DNA from 3 places in the Agrobacterium sp. 22-223-1 genome. Region 1 is predicted to be linked to each of the others. Evidence: riboswitches for the same ligand, from Rfam matches in the RefSeq annotation. Region 1 holds a riboswitch; each other region holds the start of a gene.

Region 1 (6,537 bases):
AGATCGCCGCGGGCCTGGTCGAGGCGCAGTCGGGTGAGGTTTTCCGGCATCCGGCCGCCACCATCCGTTATCTCGAGCAGGCCCCGGATTTTGCCGGTTACGACACGGTTCAGGCCTATGCCGAAGCGGGGCTCGGACCCGGTGACGATCCCTATCGCGTCACCTATCTTCTGGAGCATCTTGGCCTCACCGGACAGGAACATCCGACGAGCCTTTCCGGCGGTGAAGCGCGACGTGCGGCCCTTGCCCGCGTCATGGCGCCCGAGCCCGATATCCTGATGCTGGACGAACCGACCAACCATCTCGATTTGCCCACCATCGAATGGCTTGAAAGCGAGTTGCAGCAGACGCGCAGCGCGCTGGTGCTGATTTCGCATGACCGGCGTTTTCTCGAAAAGGTCTCGACCTCGACCGTCTGGTTGGATCGTGGCCAGTCGCGCCGTCTCAATCGCGGTTTTGCCCATTTCGAGGAATGGCGCGACAAGGTGCTGGAAGAGGAAGAACTGGAACAGCACAAGCTCGGCAAGGCCATCGAGCGCGAAGAACACTGGATGCGCTATGGCGTGACCGCAAGGCGTAAGCGCAACATGCGCCGCGTCGGCGAGCTTCAGGCCATGCGTGCGGAATATCGCGGCCATAAGGGGCCGCAGGGCACGGTGCAGGCGACCGTCACGGAAGGGCGGGAATCCGGCAAGCTGGTTATCGAGGCCGAGGCCATCACCAAGGCTTATGGCGAGCGCGTGATCGTCGCGCCGTTTTCGCTGCGCGTCCATCGCGGCGATTGCATCGGTTTCGTCGGCCCGAATGGCGCCGGTAAAACCACGCTTCTGAAGATGCTCACCGGCCAGCTGGAGCCCGATAGCGGCTCGGTGAAGCTCGGCACCAATCTGGAGATTGCGACGCTCGACCAGAAACGCGAGGATCTCAATCCCAACGATACGCTCGCGCATTATCTGACCGATGGTCGTGGTGAAAATCTGCTGGTCAACGGCGAATTGAAGCATGTGACGGGCTATATGAAAGACTTTCTGTTCCAGCCGGAACAGGCCCGCACGCCGATCCGCAACCTTTCCGGGGGCGAGCGCGCGCGCCTTATTCTGGCGCGCATTCTGGCGCGGCCGACCAATCTTCTGATCCTCGACGAGCCGACCAACGATCTGGATATCGAAACGCTCGATCTGTTGCAGGAAATCGTTGCGGGCTTTTCCGGCACCGTTATCCTCGTCAGCCACGACCGCGATTTCCTCGACCGCACCGTCACCTCCACCATCGCGCCCGTCAATCCGGATGAGCCGGACGGACGATGGATCGAATATGCCGGTGGCTACTCGGACATGATGGCGCAGCGCAAGGGCGCGGCGGAAGAAAAACGCAAGGCTGAGAAACAGGAAAAGGCGAAGGCCGCACCTTCGGCCTCTGCATCGCAGGATCCTTCAAAGGCCAAGGGCAAGCTTTCCTTCAAGCAGAAATTCGCGCTCGAAAATCTTCCGAAGGAGATGGAAAAGGCGCAAGGCGAAATCGCAAAACGCGAGCAGCGCATGGCCGATCCGGAACTTTTCACAAAGGACCCGGCGGCCTTCAACACGCTGGCGCAGGAGATGTCAAAGCTGCGCGACAAGCTGGAGGCCATGGAAGAAGAATGGCTGGAACTGGAGATGCTGCGCGAGGAACTGGAGGGCTGAAGGCAATCAGTTCCCCGTTTGACCGGTCCTCCTTCGGCCTTTGACAGAAAAGCAGAATTGCCGTTCTATGCCGGCGTTCGTTTGGAGGAGTTGTGAAAATGCGCATGATTTTCGTCAATCTGCCGGTCAAGAATATCGAGACATCAAGGAACTTCTTCACTGCTCTCGGTTTCAGCTTCAACCCGGAATATTCGGATGACCGCACGCTCTGCATGATCGTGGAAGAGAATATCTTCGTGATGCTTCTCCAGGAGGGACGTTTCCGCGATTTCATCAACGGCGACATTGCCGACGCGACGCGAACCACCGAGGTTCTGACCTGTCTTTCCGCCGGAAGCAGGGAGGAAATCGACCGGATGATCGCCACGGCGCTTGCCTCCGGCGGCAGCGGCTGGAAGCCTGTTCAGGACCATGGCTTCATGTATGCCGGCAGCTTTCAGGATCCCGACGGGCACGTCTGGGAACTGGTGCATATGACGGAACAGGGCTGACCTCGGCCATCTTGCCAATCAGGGACGGCGGGACTACACCATCATCTTGATCTAACGGGGTGTCTTTTGCGCTTGGGTGCAAAAGGCTGAGAGGCTTGCCAACCCGAAGAACCTGATCCGGTTCATACCGGCGGAGGGATTAGACGGCTTTAACGCAGGCGGCTATTTCCCTATCGTTTTTTTGAGGAGATACCCGTGCGCCGTCGTCTTTTCCTGAATTCCCTCGTTGCCGCCTCGCTGTTTCTGCCCGGTCTTGCCGTCGCACAGGATAGACAGGAGCTGACCGTCTACACCTATGAGAGCTTCGTTTCCGAATGGGGTCCCGGTCCCAAGGTGAAGGAGGCCTTCGAGAAGGTTTGCAATTGCACGGTCAATTTCGTCGGCGTGGCCGATGGCGTGGCGCTGCTCAATCGTCTGAAGCTTGAAGGGGCGGGGTCCAAGGCGGATGTCGTCGTCGGTCTCGACACCAATCTTGTCGCGGAAGCAAAACAGACCGGTCTGTTCGATGTCAGCGGCATCGATGCATCGGCGGCCAAGGTGCCGGGCGGCTACACGGACGATGTTTTCGTTCCCTATGATTACGGTCATTTCGCTGTCATCTATGATACGCAGACGGTGAAAAACCCGCCGGCGAGCCTGAAAGACCTCGTGGAAGGCGACGCGTCGCAGAAAATCGTCATTCAGGATCCGCGCACCTCCACGCCGGGGCTTGGCCTGCTGCTATGGGTGAAATCGGTTTACGGCGACAAGGCCCCGGAGGCCTGGGAAAAGCTCAGGAAGCGCATTCTCACCGTTACGCCGGGCTGGTCGGAATCCTATGGCCTCTTCACCAAGGGTGAGGTGCCGATGGTGCTCTCCTACACCACCTCGCCCGCCTATCACATGGTCGCTGAAAAAACGGATCGTTATCAGGCCGCCGCCTTTTCCGAAGGGCATTACATCCAGATCGAGGTTTCCGGTCTCCTTAAAAACGCGCCGCACAAGGAGCTGGCAAAGCAGTTCCTCGCTTTCACGCTGACATCCGGTTTTCAGGATGCCATTCCGGAAAACAACTGGATGATGCCGGTCGCGGCGACCTCCAAGCCCTTGCCGGAGGCGTTTTCAAAACTCGTGGTGCCGCAGAAGACTTTCCTGATGGATCCGGAAGAGGTGGCGAAGAACCGCAAGGCATGGATCGATGAATGGCTTGCCGCCATGAGCATGAATTGAGGAAGAGGCACACCCGCGCATGATGCTGCGTCGCGATTACCGGCGGTCGATCATTTTCGGAACGGCGGCTTTTGCCGCCGTTTTCCTGTTCATGGCGCTCGCGGTTGCGGCTCTCCTGTCTTTTGATGCCGGCGCGTCCGCTGCCGGCATCATGGATGCCTATACGCTGCGCATCCTGCGTTTCACGCTTTATCAGGCAACGCTTTCCACCCTTCTTTCCATTGTTCTCGGCCTGCCGGTGGCGCTGGCGCTTTGCCGTCGGCGCGAGTTTCCGGGAAGGATCTGGATCATCAGGCTGATGGCGGTGCCGATGGGTCTGCCGGTGATCGTCGGCGCCTTCGGTATCATCACCATCTGGGGCAGGCAGGGCGTTTTGAATTCGGCACTCGTTTTTGCCGGGGCGGATGAGCCTTTCAGCATTTACGGCCTGTCCGGCATCCTCATTGCCCATGTGTTTTTCAATCTTCCGCTTTCGGTGCGGCTGATGCTGGCCGGGCTGGAGCGCATTCCGGGCGAATATTGGCGCATGGCGGCGAGCCTCGGCATGGGGCCGGTTTCGATTTTTCGGTTTATCGAATGGCCGGCGGTCGCGCGTCTCGTTCCCGGCATTGCCGGGCTTGTCTTCATGCTGTGCGCCACCAGCTTCACGCTCGTTCTTCTGTTGGGCGGCGGGCCCGCGGCAACGACGCTGGAGGTGGCGATCTATCAGGCGCTGCGGTTCGATTTCGATCCGCAGCGGGCGATTGCGCTTTCGGTTTTGCAAATTGCCCTCACCGCAATCCTGCTTGGCCTTCTTGCCTTTTTGCCGTCGCCTGAAGCGGAAATTCCCTCGCTTGGTCGTTCCCTTCGCCGTTTCGACGGAAAGGGCATCGGTGCCCGCCTCTGGGATGGCGCGGCAATCGTGTTCGCTGTTCTGCTGATCGGCCTGCCGCTTGTCGCCATAGCAGTCTCAGGTTTGAGGGCCGATCTGCCGCGCCTTCTGTCCGCGCCGATTTTCCTGCGCGCGGCGGTGACCAGTCTTGCAATCGCCGCACTGTCCGCAGCCCTTGTCGTGCTTTGCTGCATGGCGATCATCGGCGCGCGCCAGGCGATAGGCTCCAGACGGCAGGCGGGGCAACCCCTGCGCTTCCTCGCCGCCATGCTGGGGGCAGGGTCTTCGCTGGCGCTCTTGGTGCCGCCTGTCGTGTTGGGAAGCGGGTGGTTCCTGTTATTGCGGGTTTTCGGCGATGTCAGCTTCTACGCACCCGTTCTCGTGGGGCTCATCAATATGCTGATGGCTTTGCCGCTTGCCATGCGGGTACTGGAACCGGCCTTCACCAGTCATTTTTTACGCACCGGCCGGCTTTCCGCCAGTCTCGGGCTTCAGGGTTTCGCGCGGCTGCGGTTTGCCGATCTGCCGGTTCTGTGGCGGTCGCTGGCTATGGCGTTTTCATTCGCCATGGCCCTGTCGCTCGGCGATTTAGGCGCGGTTGCCCTGTTCGGCTCGGAAAATTTCGTCACCCTGCCGTGGCTGGTCTATAGCAATATGGGCAGCTACCGCACCAATGATGCCGCCGGTTATGCCTTCCTTCTCGGCATCGTCTGCCTGCTGCTTGCCGCAGGCGGCGTTTCACGGCAGTCCCAATCAGCAAGGGCGAGCATATGACAGGCGATGATTTTGCCGTTGAACTGGACAAGGTCAGGCTACGGCTTGGAACACAGGATTTCGAACTTGATTGTTCGTTCCCTAAGGGGCAGATAACCGCCGTTGTCGGGGCATCCGGCTCGGGAAAATCCACGCTTCTCAATCTCGTCGCCGGTTTCGAGGAACCGGATTCCGGGCGCGTGATGATCGGCGGGCAGGACATGACCGCGCTTGATCCTTCGGAAAGACCGGTCTCATCAATCTTTCAGGATAATAATCTTTTCGCCCATCTCGATATCTTCATCAATGTCGCTCTCGGTGTCAGCCCCGGGCTGAAATTGCGGGTGGAAGACCGGCAAGAGATTGAGATGGCCCTCGTCCGTGTCGGTCTTGCGGGTTTCGACAAACGCTTGCCGGGCACGCTTTCCGGTGGAGAAAGACAGAGGGCGGCGCTGGCGCGCGCGCTGGTCAGGAAAAAACCTGTCATGTTGCTCGACGAACCTTTTGCAGCACTCGATCCGGGATTGCGGGCGGGCATGACCTCCCTGCTTCTCGACTTGCACGCCGAAACAAAAAACACGGTGATTATTGTCACCCACCATCCCGAAGACATAAAGAAGCTGGCGCAGCGGGTGGTGTTTCTTGAACGCGGCCGTGTTGTCTATACCGGTTCGACCGCAGATTTCTTCGCCACACAAAATGTGAAGGCGGTCGACAGTTTTCTGAACGGGTGATCGCCTTATTTTCGACGCGTGCCGCTGGCAATCGCTTTAGATGACTTCAATGGCGCTAATTTGCACTTGCCAGTTTCAAGTTGTTGCCCGAGAAAAGATGGGAATTATTGCGTTCTTCAGGAATATTCCGGACTTGATGGATCGTTTTTACCGTTTTGGCATTCATCGCCCGTTGGGGCGAATCTGTTATTCTGGTCTGCAATTAACGGATGATCAGGAACGTTAGGGGCAGGCATAGAGAATGAGAAATAGCATGACTGCACAGTGGAGGCTCTTCTCCCGTTCAGGCCTTCGCCGTTCGGGCAGGATGGTTGCCGCCTGTTCCGTGCTGACAGCGTCTGCGGTGTTCCTGTCATCGTGCCAGTCTCTCTTCAGCCCGGCCTACCAGTCCACCTTGCGTCCCTCGGATAATCCGCAGACCGTGGAAGAAGTGCAGAAGAATGATCCCCGCGCCCAGATGGGTGCGCGCGAGCATCCGCGCATCGTGGCGAGTTATGGCGGCGAATATCGTGACGCCAAGACGGAAAGGCTCGTCGCCCGCATCGCCGGCGCGCTGACGGCGGTTTCGGAAAATCCGCAACAGTCCTACCGCATCACCATCCTGAACTCGCCGGCCATCAATGCCTTTGCGCTGCCGGGCGGATATCTTTACGTGACGCGTGGGCTTCTGGCGCTTGCCAACGATGCTTCGGAAGTGGCTGCCGTGCTTTCGCATGAGATGGGCCATGTCACCGCCAACCATGGCATTGAACGCCAGCGCCGGGAAGAGGCGGAGGTGATTGCCAGCCGCGTGGTTG
Region 2 (6,537 bases), on a different contig from region 1:
GCGGCCGCCAGAGCAAGCTCCTGCAGCGGCGCAACGTCACTGAGGCTCGCATCAACCAGCGCGTTGAGGCGGTAATCAACCTTGTTCATGCTCTATCCTCGCGTGATTTGTGATGTCCTCACCGGAAATTTCGGAAAGCGCATCCAGAAACGCCGGTTCGAAGGTGCCGGGGCCTCTGGTGTGTTTTGCTGCGAGTTCGGCGGAAACGCCGGTGACGGCAAGGGCGGAGGCCGCCGCAGTCAGGGCGTCCTTTTCCACTGCCATGAAGGCGGCGATGACGCCGCCTGAAAGGCACCCCGTTCCCGTCACCTTCGCCATCCACGGATGACCGTTGACGATCCTGATGCTGCGGGTCGTGTCGCTGAGATGATCCACAGGCCCGGTCTCGATCCTCACCACGCCAGGCACATCGCCGATCAGGCTCATCTCGGCGTGATTGCCACGCACGATCGTCGGGGAAAGTGCGATGAGTTCGCGCGCGAATTCCAGACGCGACGGCGAATAGTCGCAATGCACGGGGTCGACGATCCACGGCTTGCCGGATGCATTGGCGATTTCGATCGCCAGCCGGATGACCTTGCGCCGCTCGGCATCCAGTGTGCCGAGATTGACGGTCAGCGCATCCGCCTTGGTGACAAAACTCTCGATTTCCTCGAGCGAGGTGGTCATGGAGGGAATTCCGCCGACGACGGTGATGCCATCTGCGGTGAATTTCTGCACCACGGTGTTCATCAGGCAATGCACGCGCGGGCGTGTCTGCCGCACCCGCTCCAGAATCTCGGCGGCCTTTGCCGCTGTCGGAAAAGTCGCGGTCATGGCTGCTGCAGCTCCACGGCGATGTCGTCCGCCGCCGGTGCCTGCTTGATCAGCTGCATCTCCTGCATGAAGGCGCCGAAACGGGCGTAGCGCGCGCGGTCGAGTGCAGCCGGGCGCTTGGCGAAGCGCGGCAGCGTGTCGAAGAAAGCCTGCTTGTTCAGCGCATCGTCAAGGTTCGGATAGGCCTTGATGAAAAGCTGCCAGGATTCCTGCGGATGGTTGGTGATGAAGATCGCGGCCTGTTCCACGGCGGAGAGGAAACGCGGCAGGCGGTTGTCTTTTGCGAGATCCCGGTGCGTGACGAAGATCAGCTCGTCATAGGCCGGCACGCCGTGTTCCTCCGGGAAGAAGGAGCGGCCTTCATGTCCCTCTAGCTTCATCTGCGTCAGCTCGAAATTGCGGAAGCCGCCAAGCGTGGCATCCACCTTGCCGGCGATCAGCGACGGCGAGAGCGAGAAGTTGACGTTGATGAGTTCGATATCGTCCTTCGTCAGGCCGTCCTTTTCCAGCATGCGCTTCAGCATCGCATCCTCGAAGCCGGAAACGGAAAAGCCGACCTTCTTGCCCTTCAGGTCTTTCAGGCTCTTGATCGGCCCATCGGCCAGAACGGTGACGGTGTTGAGGGGCGTCTCGACCAGCGTGCCGAAACGCACGAGCGGCAGGCCGGCATCGTGATCGAGATAGAGGTTCGGTTGGTAGTGCACGCCGATATCGGCCTGTTTGGCCGAGACGAGGCGCGGCACGGCGGAGGGGTCTGCGGGCGGAACCAGTTCCACCTCCAGCCCCGCATCGGCAAACAGGCCGCGTTCTTTCGCGATCACCATCGGCGCATGATCGGGGTTCACGAACCACTCGAGCAACACGGTCAGCTTGTCGGCCGCATGCGATTGCATGGGTGAAAGCACGCTTGCTGCCGCGACGACGAGGGAAAGAAGAGTTCGTTTCATGGTGCCGAAAGTCTCCGTAAAGATCTGAAAGGAATGGTGTGTTCTGTTTCCTTGGCCCAGGGGGCCAGATTGGCGGTCGAGAAGTCGACGATGAGCCGCAGCAGCACCGCCATGATGGCGAGAATGGCCATGGCGGCGAACATGGTGTCGGTCTGCATGCGGGCATTGGACTGGATCATCACAAACCCGAGCCCCGCCGATGCGCCCACCCATTCGCCGATGACGGCGCCGAGCGGGGCAAGCGGCGCCGCCACCCTCAGGCCGGAAATGAGCGATGGCAGCGCTAGCGGCACACGCAACCGGGTGAGGATCTGCCAGTGGCTCGCCTCAGTCAGCGAGGCGGCGTCGAGGATGGCGCGATCGGTGCGGTTGAGGCCATCCGTGAAAGCGGAGGCAACGGGGAAGAAGATGATGATCGCCGTCATGACCACTTTCGAAGCCATGCCGAAACCGAACCAGAGGACGAGGATGGGGGCGAGCACGAAGACCGGAAAGGCCTGCAACACCAGAACCATCGGCCAGACGAGGCGGCCGAGGCGCGGGATGGCGGCAATCGTGAACGCGACGAGAATGCCGGCGGCGATGCCTGCCGCAAGCCCGAGCGCCATTTCGCCGAGCGTTACCAGTGCCTGCCCGAACAGGAAGCCGGGCTGGCGCCAGAAAGCGCCGGCAACATCGGCGGGCGACGGCAGGATATAGCGGGGCGGCGAAAACAGCCATGTTCCCGCCTGCCAGAAAACCAGCAGAAGACCGACACCGTTCAGCGCATGGGAGGCACGCATGAGCCGGACCTCAGACGCAGACGCACCGTGTGCGAAGGGCGGAAGGTTTCAGCATCATCATTCGTCTCCAGATGTGACAATCCCGGAGATCAGGCAAAGCGGAGAAGAGAAAGGGCAGCGCCTCTTGGCGCGACAGTTCCGTTCCTACGCCGGCATGACCCGGATCAGGTTCAAGGGTCCGGCTCATCGCCATCTCAGCACCGTTCGGTGCTCCCCTCGGAAGAGTTTGTTTTGTAGGTCAAGTTTCATAAATGTCAACGTCCCGCCGGCGATCCGTCGTCAGGCGTGATCGTGAATGCCTGAACGGGCTTGCGCTGGTGCGCATCTCCCATTGACGTATTAGTTATTGAGGAAATTAGATTTATCGAAAATTAGTTATCTATTGAAACTGCCTTTCAATATTATTCGGCTAACTTTCGCTCCGGGGAAAGGTTCCGGGGGCGAATTTGAAGAACATCTGGCAGGATAAATCGGGAAATTTCGGCATTCTCAGCGCCCTGTTGATGGTGCCGCTGATCGGGGCGGCCGGCGTGGCCCTTGATGTGACGCATGGCATGGCTGTCAAATCGGACCTGCAGATGGCGGCGGATGCTGCGGCGCTTGCTGTGGTTGCCGATACGTCGTCGAGCGTTCAGAAGGCAAAGGAAATGTCGGGCGACGGTGTCATTTCGCTTGGCACTGATGAAGCCTCCGCATTTTTTGAAAGCAATGAGCGGGCCAATCCCGATTATAAGCTCCTGTCTCTTGATGTGTCGGTGATCAAACACGGTAACGCCATCGAATCCTCGGTCAATTTCACGGCATCCGTCGGCACCACGCTTTCACGGATACTCGGAGAGGATCTCATTACCGTTTCGGGCAAGGCGACCGCCAAATACGAGACGGAAACATTCAGCGACTTCTATGTCCTGCTGGATAACACCCCTTCGATGGGCGTTGGCGCGACGCCAACCGACGTTGCTACCATGGTTGCCAATACGAGCGACAAATGTGCTTTCGCTTGTCACATCGTGAAAAACGGGGTGGTCGATACAAACAGCTATTACTACAAAGCCAAAAGCCTCGGGGTTACGACGCGCATCAATGTGGTGGCGCAGGCTACGGCGAGCCTGATGGATACGGCAAAGTCCACGCGGAAAAGCAGCAATCAATATCGCATGGCTGTCTATACCTTCGGAGAGAAGGCGGAAGATACGAAGCTGCTCGAAGTCGTTCCCCTGACCTCTGATCTGGCGACTGCGAAGAAAAAAGCGGGCGAAATCGATCTGATGTCCATTCCCTATCAGGGCTATAATAACGACCAGCAGACCGACTTCGACCGGGCGCTGACCCAGATTGGAGACAGGATCGGCTCTTCGGGCACCGGTGCGAGTTCGGCGAGCCCGGAGAAGATCGTTTTCTTCGTGTCAGACGGCGTCGGCGATAGCTACAAGCCATCCTCCTGTACCAAAAAAACCACCAGCGGCCGCTGTCAGGAACCGATCGATATCAAATATTGCACGAAGCTGAAGGAAAAGGGTTTTCGCATCGCCGTGCTTTATACCACCTATCTGCCGCTGCCGACCAATGGCTGGTACAATAGCTGGATCGCGCCCTTTCAGCCGGAAATCGGTGCACGCATGCAGCAATGCGCTTCGCCGGGCCTGTTCTTCGAAGTCAGCCCGTCGCAGGGCATCAGCGATGCGATGACCGCCCTTTTCAAAAAGGCCATCACATCACCCCGCCTGACGGGGTGATGGCAGTGAGGAACTCGGCTATCGTTCAGCCGATGGTGCGAAGCTGTTCAAACAGCGGACGATGGCTGCTATCGGCAGAATAGAATACCGCCGGCTCGCCGAGCGGCGCGTCGACGGTGGCGTTTTGTCCGCCGGGATAATGCGTGCCGCTCCACAGGTGCACCCATTCACCGTCGCCCGGAAGATAGAGCGAGCGTTGCGTTTCGCCCGCTTTCCAGACCGGTGCGACAAGCATGTCCGCCCCGTAGAGATAGCAGTCCTGAATGGTATAGGTCTGCAGGTCATTCTCGTAGTGCAGGAAGAGCGGACGCTGCACCGGCAGGCCTGTTCTGGCCGCTTCCGCCGAGAGCGATTTCAGATAAGGGGCCAGCGCGACATAGATGGATGTCATGCGGGCGAAATGGGCAAGAACCGCCTCATCCTGATCGATCTGGAGATTGTCGCGCGGCCGATTGCCCTCATGGGTACGCATGACCGGCGTGAAGGCGGCCATCTCCGTCCAGCGCATGATGAGTTCCGCGGTTCTGACATTGCCGAACAGGCTGGTGTAACCGCCAATATCGGAATGGTGATAGGCATTGCCCATGAGGCCGGAGGAGAGCGCCCCGCAGATGACGGTGACCAGACCGTCGTGACGGGAGAAGTCGACCGACTGGTCGCCGCCCCAGATGAGCGGGCAATGGGCCTGCACACCGGTGAAGCCGGCCCGCATGAAGAACAGCGCTTCGCCGGTCTTGCCGCGACTTTCGACGGCCTTGGCGTTGACCTCGGCCCAGAGCGTTGGCCAGGCATTGTGCATCAGCTTAGCGTCGACACCGTTGGAAAGGGTAATGTCGATCGGCAGATATTCGCCGAAATCGGCCATCCAGCCGGAGAGGCCGAAATCGAGCATGTTCCTGCCGATGATCTCCTCGGCAAACCAGTCGGCCGCAGCCGGATTGGTGAAATCGACCACGCCGCAATCGAACTCGCCGAAATCCACCAGCGCCGTCTTGCCCTCGGCGTCGGTTGCGAAATAGCCGGCTTTTTCGGCAACCGGGAACAGCGGGCCATCGACGCAGAGATAGGGGTTCACATAACCCAGGAAGCGGATGCCCTGATCGGCAAGCTCGGCGATCTTCTGGCGCAGATGCGGATAACGCGTATCATTCGCCTGCCAGTCCCAGAACAGGCGCGCGCCGAAGGATGTCTGGCGAAGACCCACCCAGTCTTCGCACCAGAGACCGGACACCTTCGTTCCGGCCGCGTGGATTTTCTCCAGTCGCGCAAAGGAGTTGACGCCGTCCTTTAACCCGATGATCGCGCCGCCATAAATCCATTCCGGCAGTTCCGGCTGGCGTCCGAACCGCAGCGACAGGGCGGAAACGATATCGGTGAAATGATCGCCGGTGAAGAATTCGATCTTTTCGGGGATGGCCCAGATTTCGATCTCATGGAAATCGCCGTTGCGGAAATCGAAGACCGAATAGGCGCTTGTCTCCACATGGAGGGCGTATCTGCGCGACGACAGGTAAGTCGGCTGCGGGTAGTTGGTATTGTAATAATCACCGCCCGCCTTGCCACTGACATCGGCCTTGAAGGTGATTTCGGTGGTCTTGTCGCGGCCGACCCCCGGCTCGGAGGTCCAGAGCGGGAAATGTCGGCCGCGCATGTCGAAATAGGACATCTGCTCGCCGCCGCCCCAGACGTGCTCATCCGTTTCCGCAACGACGCGCAGCCAGAGGCGGTTGACGGTGTCATCCAGCGCCGTTAGCCGCATCGCGTTGCCGTCGAGCGTCAGGCGAAGGCGCGGTGCCTGTCCCGGTGCGGATGAGAGCGTGACGCTGTCGCCGCTGACCTCGGCGTGGCGCAGGGCGTTTCGTTCGACAACGTAGTCCTCGATATCGAAATTGCCGCGATACATATCCATTCGCTCCTTGCCGAAACCGGCGAAGAAGGCCGGGTTTTCAGGGGAATGGGAAAGTATGGTGCGGTTGCCGATGGTGAGCGCAAAGCCGTCTTTGGTCGTTTCGAAATGCATGACTTTACCTTTTAGCCCTTGAGACCACCGGCGGTGAGACCCGAGACGACCCGCTCCTGAAAGATGACGATCAGGATGGCGACCGGCACGATACCTACCACCAGCGCCGCCGAAATGACCGGCCAGGGGAAGGCGAATTCACCCTGATAAAGCTGGATGCCGACGGGAAGCGTGCGGAGCGCCGGATTGGAATTGAAGGAAAGCGCCAGCAGAAACTCATCCCAGGCATTCACGAA
Region 3 (6,537 bases), 160 kb from region 1:
AGAAGCTGTCCATCTCGATCAGGCAGATGCGACCGCGTGCGAGCTGTGCCTCTATGTGGTTTTCCACGCTGTCGAAGATCGCAAGTTCGGTGGCGCGAACGCCATAAAGCGCCTCGAGGTCTTCCAGCGGCACCTTGAAGAAGGTGAACTGGTCACCTTCGAAATCCTGCGTGAGCGTGAAACCGAACATGGCTTCCGGCGACAGACCTTTCGAGGCCAGCACCTCGATCCACAAATCGATGTAGCAATTGGTCTCCGGCCACATTCTCTCGGAGGAATGGAGCGGATGCTGCACATAGTTTCTGGGATCGAGACCGGGAAAAATCTGCCGCATGAATGATCAGCCCCAGAGCGTTTCCACGACCTTCGCAGGCCATTTCTTCACGTCGAGACCATGATGCGCAAACAGCGCCAGCGCGATGCGCTCAAGGCCGAAACCGACGCAGGCGGTATGGGCGACATCGCCATTGTCGAGATTGAGGCCCCATTTCTGGCCGAAGGCATCCTGATGGTAGTTGAAGCTCATGCAGGCCGTCGGGCTGGTCGTGGATGTGACCGGGATCAAGAGTTCGAATTTCAGGTTCTGGTCGCGCTGGTTGTTGGCCAGCATCTTGCCGGCGCGGCCGAAGAAGGGATCGTTGGCGACATCGATGGTGACGTCGAGCCCAACCGCTTTCATCATCTCCACGCCGCGATCCATCCAGGTCTGGCGGAATTCGGTGACGTCGGACTCGGTGCCCATGCAAACATATTCGCGCATGCGGAAAAGCTGCTGGCGGGCCGGGTCCTTGGAAGGTTCATGGCGGAAGCAATAGGACTGGATGTCATAAAGACCGCCGCCGGCAGGTAGTGCGCCGCGCTTGGCAATCGTCGGATAAAGCGGGTAGCAGGCCGCCGGCGTCAGCACGATGTCGGTGGCTTTCTGGTCTTTGGTCCAGTCGCCGCCCTCATCCATGGTTTTCAGCAGGCTGACATGGTCGAGTTCACAGCCGCAGAAGGAATGGACCGTGCCGGCGAGCTGCGGGAAGCTCTTCATATAACCGCTCTTTTCGAAATAGGCGCGGTTGATGCCGGGCGGAAAGCGGATTGCTTCGGCGCCGTCAGCGCCGCCAGTGCGGTCGATCAGCCGCTCGAAGGCGGCAATGACATCCTCGAACTGGCCGCTGCGTCCATAAAGACCGTCCACACCGGTTTCAATCAGCAGGCCTTCTTCGAACAGTCGATCGAGAAACGATGTTTGCATGTCCATGGTCTTATCCCAAGAGGCTGGTGTCCTGCTTGTGAACCAGCAGGAGATTGGCGGAATTGCCGAGAATGCGGTCGTTGGAAATCATCAGGCGGGCGGAATGCGCGTCGCGCAGGTGCCGGCCGAGGCTGTAGGGCGTGCCGTTCTTGTAGCCCATGATGCCGCAGACCAGCATGGCGTGGTCGATGATCTCGAGAATGGTTTCGGAAGAGCAAATCTTCACATTGTTCATGGCGACGGCAAAAGCCATGGACATCAGTTTTTCGGGGTCGCTCTTGGTGTCCTCGTAAGCCTTGATGCCGGCGATGATGTTGGATTTCACGACCTGCAGCTTGGTGGAGACCTCGGCAAGACGGATCGCGCCGGGAGGGGCGGTGCCGGGCGACTTGCGCGCCGCGGCTCTGACGAAAGACTGGGCGCGCAGCACGGCATCCGAGGCGATGCCGTACCAGACGGCGCTCCACAGGAGATGCGAGCTTGCAAGCATGGATTGTGCGGCGATTTCCGCAAAGGGTTTCGGGAATATCTGCGCCGCCGGCGCTTCGCCACGAAACAGGAAGCCGTCCGAGCAGGTGCCGCGCATGCCGAGCGTATCCCACACATGGGTCTTTTCGAGCGTGTACTGGTTTTTCAGGAAGACCGTCATCACCTGATCGGCGGGCGCGGCATCCTTGTGGGCGCGCGAGGTGATGAGGATCGCATCGGCATTGCTGCCATAGGAAATGACGGTGGCGTCCTTTTCCAGCCGGCAGAAATCGCCTTCGACCTCGATTGCACAGATGGAGTTGCGCAGATTGCCGCCAATGCCGCCTTCGGTGGTGGCGGAGCCAAGGAGAAGCTGTTCGCTGGCGATGCGGCTCATGAAGCCGGCATGCCATGCGCTCGTCTCGCCGTGTTCCACCAGGCTGGATGCCTTGATATGGTGCATGGCGAAAATCATCGCGGTTGCCGAACAGGCCTGACCGAGACGGGCGCAGATATCGGCGATTTCCTGTAAGGAAGCGCTTTCGCCGCCCAGCGAAGAGGGGACCTGGATGCCGAGCAGGCGTTCCTGTCGCAAGGCGTCGACGGCTTCCTGTGGGAATCGGCCGGTGACATCCACCTCATCCGCGTGTTTGGCGGCAATTGCCGCGACACGGCCCGCGCGCGCGGACAGCGTTTCATCCTGCGGCGCTACGGTGACGTTCATCAGGCTGCCTCTTTACCATCCAGAATGAGCTTAACGGTGTCTTCAATGGCTCTGATGCTCGCAAAGGACTTGCGGTTCAGCAGATTGTCGGGGAATTCGATATCGAATGCTTCTTCGATGCCGAGCATCAATTGCACCGATGCAAAGGAAGAAAGGCCTGCCGCATAAAGATCGGCTTCATCTGCAATCGTATCGACAGGGGTTGGAAGCTGGCCGAATTTGGCCAGTATTTCACGAATAGTCGCGTTCATTCCGACGTATCTCCCATGAATTTCACATCAGGATGGTTTGTGCTTATCGTTACGTTGCAAACGATAATATTCGCCTAAACCGTTAGGTTAATTACAACTAACGGCAGCATGCGCCATTCCCGCACCTTTGCCAAGCATGGATCGTCGGCCTTGACAAATGTCGGTCGGTGTTTTTTGCTGTGGCCATTCACCAGGGGTGTCCCGTCAAGGGGCTGAGATTCTGCTTTCATGCGCAGTGACCCGTTGAACCTGATCCAGTTCATACTGGCGTAGGGACGGTGCAAAGACCGAAGGTCGGGCGGGCGTATGACGTCGCGTTTCGGCAATTCGGTATTTTCCATCATTCCGGCTCGAACTGGGTCTCCACTGTCAAACTTTGGAGCCTCAAGATGAATATCGCTGCCAAGAATATCCCGCTTGTCGTCACCACCGGGCCGCATGCCGCCTCTACCAAAATTCACAAAGCCGGCATTTTACATCCCCATATCCGCGTGCCGATGCGCGAGATCGCCGTTCATCCGACGGCGGGCGAACCGCCGGTGACGGTTTACGATTCCTCCGGTCCCTATACCGATCCTTCGCATCCCGTTCTGATTGAAAAGGGTCTGCCGCGTCTGCGTCATGACTGGATCGTGGCGCGCGGCGATGTCGAGGCTTATGACGGCCGGCACGTCAAGCCCGAGGACAATGGCTTTGCCACCGGCGAACGCCTGACGCCAGAATTTTCCGTGCGCCACCAGCCGCTCAGAGCCACGGCCGGTAAAGCCGTGACCCAGCTTGCCTATGCGCGGGCAGGTATCATCACACCAGAAATGGAATTCATCGCCATCCGCGAAAATCTCGGGCGCGAGGCGGCCAGGGAAAAGTTGGCGCGCGACGGCGAGAGTTTCGGTGCGCATATCCCGGACTACGTCACGGCGGAATTCGTGCGTCAGGAAGTGGCGGCCGGCCGCGCCATCATCCCCGCCAATATCAATCATTCGGAACTTGAGCCGATGATCATCGGCCGCAATTTTCTCGTCAAGATCAATGCCAATATCGGCAATTCCGCCGTCACCTCCTCCATGGCGGAAGAGGTGGAGAAGATGGTCTGGGCGATCCGCTGGGGTGCGGATACCGTCATGGACCTGTCTACCGGCCGCAACATCCACAATATCCGCGAGTGGATCATCCGCAATTCGCCGGTGCCGATCGGCACGGTGCCGCTTTATCAGGCGCTTGAGAAGGTCAACGGCATTGCCGAAGACCTGAACTGGGAAGTGTTCCGCGATACGCTGATCGAACAGGCGGAGCAGGGTGTGGATTACTTCACCATCCATGCCGGCGTGCGGCTGCATTACATCCCGCTCACCGTCAACCGCGTCACCGGCATCGTCTCGCGCGGCGGGTCGATCATGGCCAAGTGGTGTCTGCATCACCACAAGGAAAGCTTCCTCTATGAGCATTTCGAGGAGATTTGCGACATCTGCCGCGCTTACGACGTCTCCTTCTCGCTGGGCGATGGCCTGCGTCCCGGCTCGATTGCCGACGCGAATGATGCCGCGCAGTTCGCCGAGCTGGAAACGCTGGGCGAGTTGACGCAGATCGCCTGGGCTAAGGATTGCCAGGTGATGATCGAAGGCCCCGGCCATGTGCCGATGCACAAGATCAAGGAAAACATGGACAAGCAGCTGAAGACGTGCGGTGAAGCGCCCTTCTATACGCTTGGACCGCTCACCACCGATATTGCGCCCGGTTACGACCACATCACGTCAGGCATTGGGGCGGCGATGATCGGCTGGTTTGGCACCGCCATGCTTTGCTACGTCACGCCGAAGGAACATCTCGGACTGCCGGATCGTAACGACGTGAAGGTCGGTGTCATCACCTACAAGATCGCCGCGCACGCCGCCGATCTCGCCAAGGGCCATCCGGCAGCGCAGGTGCGGGACGATGCGCTGTCGCGCGCGCGGTTCGAGTTCCGCTGGGAGGATCAGTTCAACCTGTCGCTGGACCCGGATACGGCGCGCTCCTTCCATGACGAGACCTTGCCGAAGGAAGCGCACAAGGTCGCGCATTTCTGCTCCATGTGCGGGCCGAAATTCTGCTCGATGCGGATTTCTCACGATATCCGCGCCGAGGCGCAGAAGGAGGGGCTGGAGGCCATGGCCGCACGTTTCAAGGAAGGCGGCGAGCTTTACATGCCGCTCGCGACGCCTGCGGATGCCGAATAACATGCGCGTGCTTGTCAAGGGAACGGGGGTCGCCGGTTTGACGGCGGCCTTCGAACTGGTGCGGACCGGCGTTACCGTCGATATTTGCGAGCGCAATGCCGAACCCTCTCGCGGCGCATCCTGGTATGCGGGTGGCATGCTGGCGCCCTGGTGTGAGCGTGAAAGCGGTGAAGAGCCGGTTCTGACGCTCGGGCAGGCGGCGCTCGACTGGTGGGATGAAGCGACACCCGGCCTTGTCGTGCGGCACGGTACGCTGGTCGTTGCGCCGGCCCGCGATAAGGCGGAGCTTTCGCGTTTCGCATCGCGAACCGACGGTTATCGCTGGGTGGATGAGGGCGAAATCGCCGCGCTGGAGCCAGATCTTGCCGGGCGGTTTCGCTCAGGGCTTTATTTTCCGGGTGAGGGGCATCTCGATCCGCGTCTTGCACTGAAATCGCTGCATGAACGGCTTTGCACCATGGGTGTGCAGTTCCATATGGGTATCCCGCTGGATGAAGAGCCGTTCGACCGGGTGGTGGATTGCACTGGTGCTGCGGCAATCGGCGGGATTTCCGATCTTCGCGGTGTGCGGGGAGAGATGCTCTATCTCGCCACGCGGGAGGTTTCCCTGTCTCGTCCCGTCCGGCTGCTGCATCCGCGCATTCCGCTCTACATCGTGCCGCGCGAGCCCTGCCGTTTCATGGTGGGCGCGACGATGATCGAGACGGAAGATGCGGGCGCCATTTCCGCCCGCTCGATGATGGAGTTCCTGAATGCCGCCTATGCCGTGCATCCGGCTTTCGCGGAAGCGGAAATCATCGAGACAGGCACCGGCGTGCGCCCCGCCTATCCCGACAATCTGCCGAAGGTCACGCAGGATGGCCGGACAATTTTCATCAACGGCGCGCACCGGCATGGCTTTCTGCTGTCGCCGGCGATGGCGCGGCAGACGGCTGAAATCGTCTGCCAAATTCTCTCTCAAAAGGAACGGGATCATGAAATTTCTGGTGAATGGCGACGAGCTTGATCTGGCCGCCGAGACGCTGGCCGGCCTGCTCGCCAGCCTCGAATACGAGGGTGAGTGGCTGGCGACGGCGGTAAATGGCGATCTGGTGCATTCGGAAGAGCGCGCAGATTATAAGCTGAAGGCTTTCGATCGTATCGAAATCCTCTCGCCGATGCAGGGAGGCTGAAACCATGCTGACGCTTTATGGTCGCGAGGTCTCGTCCCGTCTCCTGCTCGGCACGGCGCGCTATCCGTCCCCCGCCGTGCTTGCCGATGCCGTGCGGGCGAGCAACACGGATATTCTGACGATTTCACTGCGCCGGGAAACAGCGGCTGGCAAGAAGGGCGGTCAGTTTTTCGAGCTTATCCGTGAGCTGGATCGCCAGATCCTGCCCAACACCGCCGGTTGCCACACGGTCAAAGAAGCGGTGCTGACGGCAAGGATGGCCCGCGATTTGTTCCGCACTAACTGGATCAAGCTGGAGATCATCGGTCATCACGACACACTGCAGCCCGATGTTTTCGCACTTGTCGAGGCGGCGAAAATCCTCTGCGATGATGGTTTCGAGGTCTTTCCCTATACGACGGACGATCTGGTCGTCGCCGAGAAGCTGCTGGAGGCAGGCTGCAAGGTGCTGATGCCCTGGTGCGCG

Evidence for each region. A riboswitch is a leader RNA that binds a small molecule or an ion and turns the genes downstream of it on or off. The one in region 1 is predicted to bind thiamine pyrophosphate.
Region 2: linked by a shared signal. The riboswitch ahead of ACQZ60_RS18185 (ABC transporter permease) and the one ahead of thiB (thiamine ABC transporter substrate binding subunit) in region 1 are both predicted to bind thiamine pyrophosphate.
Region 3: linked by a shared signal. The riboswitch ahead of thiC (phosphomethylpyrimidine synthase ThiC) and the one ahead of thiB (thiamine ABC transporter substrate binding subunit) in region 1 are both predicted to bind thiamine pyrophosphate.

Annotation. Positions count from the first base shown of each region.
Region 1 is NZ_JBNWCN010000006.1:178,732-185,268, reverse strand. It holds gene ACQZ60_RS21840 (ABC-F family ATP-binding cassette domain-containing protein) at 1-1,682, shown strand, start outside; gene ACQZ60_RS21835 (VOC family protein) at 1,781-2,173, shown strand; TPP riboswitch at 2,219-2,329, shown strand; gene thiB (thiamine ABC transporter substrate binding subunit) at 2,369-3,382, shown strand; gene thiP (thiamine/thiamine pyrophosphate ABC transporter permease ThiP) at 3,402-5,027, shown strand; gene ACQZ60_RS21820 (ATP-binding cassette domain-containing protein) at 5,024-5,740, shown strand; gene ACQZ60_RS21815 (M48 family metalloprotease) at 5,994-6,537, shown strand, end outside.
Region 2 is NZ_JBNWCN010000004.1:137,153-143,689, reverse strand. It holds gene thiE (thiamine phosphate synthase) at 1-89, opposite strand, end outside; gene ACQZ60_RS18195 (hydroxyethylthiazole kinase) at 76-816, opposite strand; gene ACQZ60_RS18190 (ABC transporter substrate-binding protein) at 813-1,763, opposite strand; gene ACQZ60_RS18185 (ABC transporter permease) at 1,760-2,545, opposite strand; TPP riboswitch at 2,670-2,772, opposite strand; gene ACQZ60_RS18180 (pilus assembly protein TadG-related protein) at 2,992-4,281, shown strand; gene ACQZ60_RS18175 (alpha-glucosidase) at 4,307-6,301, opposite strand; gene ACQZ60_RS18170 (carbohydrate ABC transporter permease) at 6,313-6,537, opposite strand, start outside.
Region 3 is NZ_JBNWCN010000006.1:19,233-25,769, reverse strand. It holds gene ACQZ60_RS21120 (DUF1839 family protein) at 1-334, opposite strand, end outside; gene ACQZ60_RS21115 (amino acid--[acyl-carrier-protein] ligase) at 341-1,249, opposite strand; gene ACQZ60_RS21110 (acyl-CoA dehydrogenase family protein) at 1,254-2,435, opposite strand; gene ACQZ60_RS21105 (acyl carrier protein) at 2,435-2,686, opposite strand; TPP riboswitch at 2,869-2,980, shown strand; gene thiC (phosphomethylpyrimidine synthase ThiC) at 3,076-4,899, shown strand; gene thiO (glycine oxidase ThiO) at 4,901-5,905, shown strand; gene thiS (sulfur carrier protein ThiS) at 5,874-6,071, shown strand; gene ACQZ60_RS21085 (thiazole synthase) at 6,076-6,537, shown strand, end outside.